DNA from 2 places in the Micrococcus sp. KRD070 genome. Region 1 is predicted to be linked to the other one. Evidence: predicted binding sites of a transcription regulator. Region 1 holds the regulator's gene; the other holds the start of a gene.
What was found. The regulator LexA, encoded in region 1, represses DNA repair genes until DNA is damaged. The targets are predictions, from matches to a motif close to TCGAACANNTGTTCGA.
Positions count from the first base shown of each region.

Region 2: J1M38_RS00180 (DUF6504 family protein) is a predicted target of LexA. The motif match lies at 856-871, and genes of this name have one in related genera.

Region 1 covers NZ_JABFNH010000022.1:276,521-278,717, forward strand. The annotation lists gene J1M38_RS08960 (LysM peptidoglycan-binding domain-containing protein) at 33-407, opposite strand; gene lexA (transcriptional repressor LexA) at 702-1,418, shown strand; gene J1M38_RS08970 (ATP-dependent DNA helicase) at 1,462-2,197, opposite strand, start outside.
Region 2 covers NZ_JABFNH010000001.1:34,205-36,401, reverse strand. The annotation lists gene J1M38_RS00185 (DUF6318 family protein) at 1-526, opposite strand, end outside; gene J1M38_RS00180 (DUF6504 family protein) at 1,002-1,328, shown strand; gene J1M38_RS00175 (PHP domain-containing protein) at 1,325-2,014, shown strand; gene J1M38_RS00170 (MetQ/NlpA family ABC transporter substrate-binding protein) at 2,011-2,197, shown strand, end outside.

The sequences.
Region 1 (2,197 bases):
TAGGAACCCTGGAGGGCGAGGCCCGCCGTGCGTCACCGCGTGGCCGGGACGAACAGCTCCTCGCCCGGGGCGGGGGCCCGGCCCTCGAGCCCGTTGAGCTCGTCGATCGTGGCGATCACCTCGTAGACGTCCGCCTCCGGCGCCACCGTGGTGGCGATGGTCCACAGGCTGTCCCCGGGCATGACCGTGACGGACTGGGTGGCGGGTCCCGCGGTGTCCGCGGACACCGCGGCGGGCGACAGCAGCACACCCAGGAAGAAGGCGGCCGCCAGCGTGGCGGCCACGGCCGCGGCGATCACGGGGATCCCTCGCAGGACGAGGCGGCCGCGGCGGGTCAGACGGATGGTGGCCGGACGCGGCCGCGCCGTCGCGGGCGAACCGGCGAACTGGGCGGTGGTGAGCGTCATGGTGTCCTCCTCCGGGGCGGATGCCCTCCAGGCTATCGAACATCTGTTCGAATCCGTTCGAATCCCTTTCTAGCACAGGTGTTCGAGACACGCCACGAACAAATCGAACATATCTTTGAAGGAGAGGCGGCTCTCCTCTAGGCTCGAGGCGATGCACGGACGCCCCGGAACGCCCCCGGGGATCGCCAGGACACAGGCAACCAGCGGGGGCGGACACGGTAAGCGTCCGGACGGCAGCCGGACGCCGGAACACGAGGCCGGCCACCATCACCCCCGGGAGAACGGACGGCAGCCATGAGCACCACCGACGATCAGCCGGCGGCGCGCGCGCCGCTCACCGACCGCCAGCGGCGGATCGTGCAGACCATCCGGGACGCGATCGCCGACCACGGCTACCCGCCCTCCATGCGCGAGATCGGCGATGCCGCGGGCCTGGCCTCGCTCTCCTCCGTCACGCACCAGCTGGGCCGTCTCGAGCGGCACGGCTACATCCGGCGCGACCCCGGACGCCCGCGTGCCCTCGAGGTGCTGCTCGACGTGGACGGCACCCCGCTGGGCGACGCCGCCTCCCCCGCCGCTGCGCCGTCGTCGCGGGTCACCGCGATCCCCGCGTGGCACACCGGCGCAGACGAGGCGGACAGCGTGCCGGTCCCCTGGGTCGGCCGCATCGCGGCGGGCGGCCCGGTCCTGGCTGAGCAGCAGGTCGAGGACGTCATGGCGATCCCGCGACGCCTTACGGGCGAGGGCGAGCTGTTCATGCTGCGCGTCACGGGCGACTCGATGGTGGACGCCGCGATCTGCGACGGCGACTGGGTGGTGGTGCGCCGGCAGGAGACGGCGGAGAACGGCGACATCGTCGCGGCCCTGCTCGACGACGAGGCCACCGTGAAGACCTTCCGCCGCCGCGACGGGCACACCTGGCTCCTCCCCCAGAACACGGCCTACGAGCCCATCCTCGGCGATCACGCCACCGTGATGGGGCGCGTCGTCACGGTCCTGCGCTCACTCTGACCCGCTCCCTCCGACCGGGCCGACGGCCCGAGGCCGAGCGAGGTCAATCGCCCGAGGCGAGCCGTGCCAGCACCCCGCGGACGACGTCGCGGTCCGTGGTGCGCCAGAAGTCCGGCAGGGCGCTCGTGATGTAGCCGCCGTACCGCTCGGTGGCCAGGCGGGGGTCCAGCACGGCCACCACGCCGCGGTCCGTCACGGAGCGCACGAGGCGCCCGGCGCCCTGGGCCATGCGCACGGCCGCATGCGTGGCGGAGATCCGCATGAACCCGTTGCCGCCGTGCCGGGCGACGTCCCGGGTGCGGGCCTGGGAGAGCGGGTCGTCCGGCCGCGGGAACGGGATGCGGTCGATCACCACGAGCCGCAGCGAGTTCCCCGGCACGTCCACGCCCTGCCACAGGCTCATGGTCCCGAACAGGGACGTGTCCGGCTCCTCGGAGAACTGGCGCACGAGGGCGGAGAGGGTCGCGTCCCCCTGGCACAGGATCGTGGTCTTCGGCCCGAGCCGACGGCGCATCTCGGCGGCGGCGTCCTCGGCCGCCCGGCGCGAGGAGAACAGGCCGAGGGCCCCGCCCCGCGACGCCCTCAGGAGCGCCTCGAGCTCATCCAGGGACTCGGGCGAGGCCGTCCGGCCGGGCCGGGGCAGGTGCCGGGCCACGTAGAGCACCCCCTGACGCGGGTAGTCGAAGGGGCTGCCGACGTCGAGGGCCTCGAACTTCGGGGCGTCCGGGCCGGCCAGGCCCACGTCGCCGGCCACCGAGTCGAACCGGCGCTCCCCCGAG
Region 2 (2,197 bases), on a different contig from region 1:
AATCGATCTGTACCTCAGTGCCGGTGTACCACCCCCCGTCTTTGTAGATCATTTGCAGGTCGTTCGAGCTGAACTGGCAGAACTCGCAATACTCGCTGTAGAGAGAGTCGAGGAGTTCCGTGTCTCCGGTCTGCTCGGCGTAGTAGTGCACGTCCCAGAAATAGCGAATCGCCGCCTCGGCGCCCTCCTTGGTCTCTTCCTTCATGGCGGCGGGCATCTCCGGCTTGGGCACGTTCTGAGCGGGACCGTCGGCAGACGCGGGCACGTATTCGCCGGACCCGCTCTCCGTGGCCATGGGGGATGAGCTGACGCCCGCGGTCTCGCTCGTGCTCGCGGTCTCGCTCGTGCTCGCGGGCGCGGACGTCTCGACGGCGGGCTTGGCGGACGAGGGCGACGTCGTCGACGACTCGGCGGGCTCGGACTGCCCGCCGCAGGCGGTCAGTGCGAGCGCCAAGGCCACGCTGAGCGTGCCGGCCTGGGCGAATCGGTGGCGGCGCAGGGCGCGCCCGGGTGCGGTGAGAGACATTTCCCCTCCAACTGGACGTCCGTCGTGTGTCCGCGCCTCCCGCGCTGATCCCGCAGCGCGGTGCCCGTGGCATGCGAGGCCCGGTTGGTTCGGAGTATACGCAGACGGATTGTGGTCCTGCTCGCATTGTCCACAGGGCCGTGCCGACGCACTTCTTCCGGCCCAAGAGACGATTTTCTCGTGCATGTGCGCTCCAGGGTCGGATTCGAGGTCCCCGGCCAGGACTCGGCCAGCCGGTCTCACGAAAAGGGCGTTCCCGGCCTCGCTCGTCTCGGGGCGATGCGTCCTTAACGTGTCCGGCGGCCACCCTACCTTCGCACTCATCGCATTCGAACACATGTTCGAGTACGATCGGGGGTGCGGCCCCACCTTCCCACTTCTTCCCCGCGTCCGGTCCGCCGGACGGGCCGCGCTCCCATCGCCCGACGGCACCCCGTCGTCGGTCCGGTCAGCAGTGCACAGGGAGAGAAGCAGAATGGGAGTCCTCACACAGTCGGTGGCGGTGGAGTGCGGGGCAGACGGCACCCCGCAGGGGCTGCGCTGGAACGGGCGGGACTACGTCCTCGCAGAGCGCCCCGTGCGCTGGTTCGAGCGGCGCCGCTGGTGGGCGGAGGAGGTCCGCGCGGAGAAGGGCCGCGGCGCCGGTCTCGTCGACCACGAGATGTGGCGGCTGCAGGTCCGCCTGGCCCGGGCCGGCGCCGCGCCCCTGCAGACCCTCGACGTCGCCCACCACCTGGACTCCGGCCGGTGGCGGCTCGTGCGCGTCCACGAGCACGCCCAGGACCTGAGGCGGTCGGCATGAGCCAGGCCGCCGCGGCCGGACGCACCGCCGCACCCTTCGCCCACCTGCACGTCGCCTCCGCGTTCAGCGCCCACCATGGGGTCAGCTGGCCCGAGGACCTCGTGGCCGCCGCCGCGGCCGCGGACATGGACCTGCTGGCCTGCACCGACCGGGACGGGCTCTACGGCATGGCCAAGCACGTGGGCGCCTGCCTGCGCCACGGCATCACCCCGATCGTGGGCGTGGACCTGGCCGTCCGGTGGAGCGAGGACGAGGACGCCGGCCGCGTGGTCGTGCTCGCCCGAGGAGGCTGCCACGGCTCCGGCTACCGCTCCCTGTGCGAGCTCGTCTCCGCCGCCCACGCCCGCACCACCGGGGGAGCGGCAGGCGGCAGCCCCTGGGCCAGCGTCGCCGAGCTCGCCGCCGCGGCGGCCGGCCGAGTCCCCACCGCCGCCAACCGGGACAACCCGTCCACCCCCGAGCTGTTCGTCCTCCTCGGCCCGGACTCGGACGTCGGCCGCCACCTGGCCCGCCGCCGGTACGCGGCCGGCCTCGCCGCCCTGCACCGCTGGAAGGCGGCCCTGCCCGCAGGCAGCCCCCACGCCGACGTCGTCACCCACCCGCACGGCCCACCCCGCACCGTTCCGCACCCGCCGTGCCCACCCGCGCCGGCGACGTCGCACCGTCCTCCAAGGAGAACCCCATGACGACCCCCTCGAACATCTCCCGCCGCTCCTTCGCCGGCCTGTCCCTGGCCGCCGTCGGCGCGTTCGCCCTGACCGCCTGCAACTCGCAGGCCGAGGAGAAGAGCGACGACGGCGCCCAGACCGTGCGCATCGGCGTCGTGTCCGAGAACGAGTCGCACCGCGCCCTGGTGAAGCTCGCGAAGG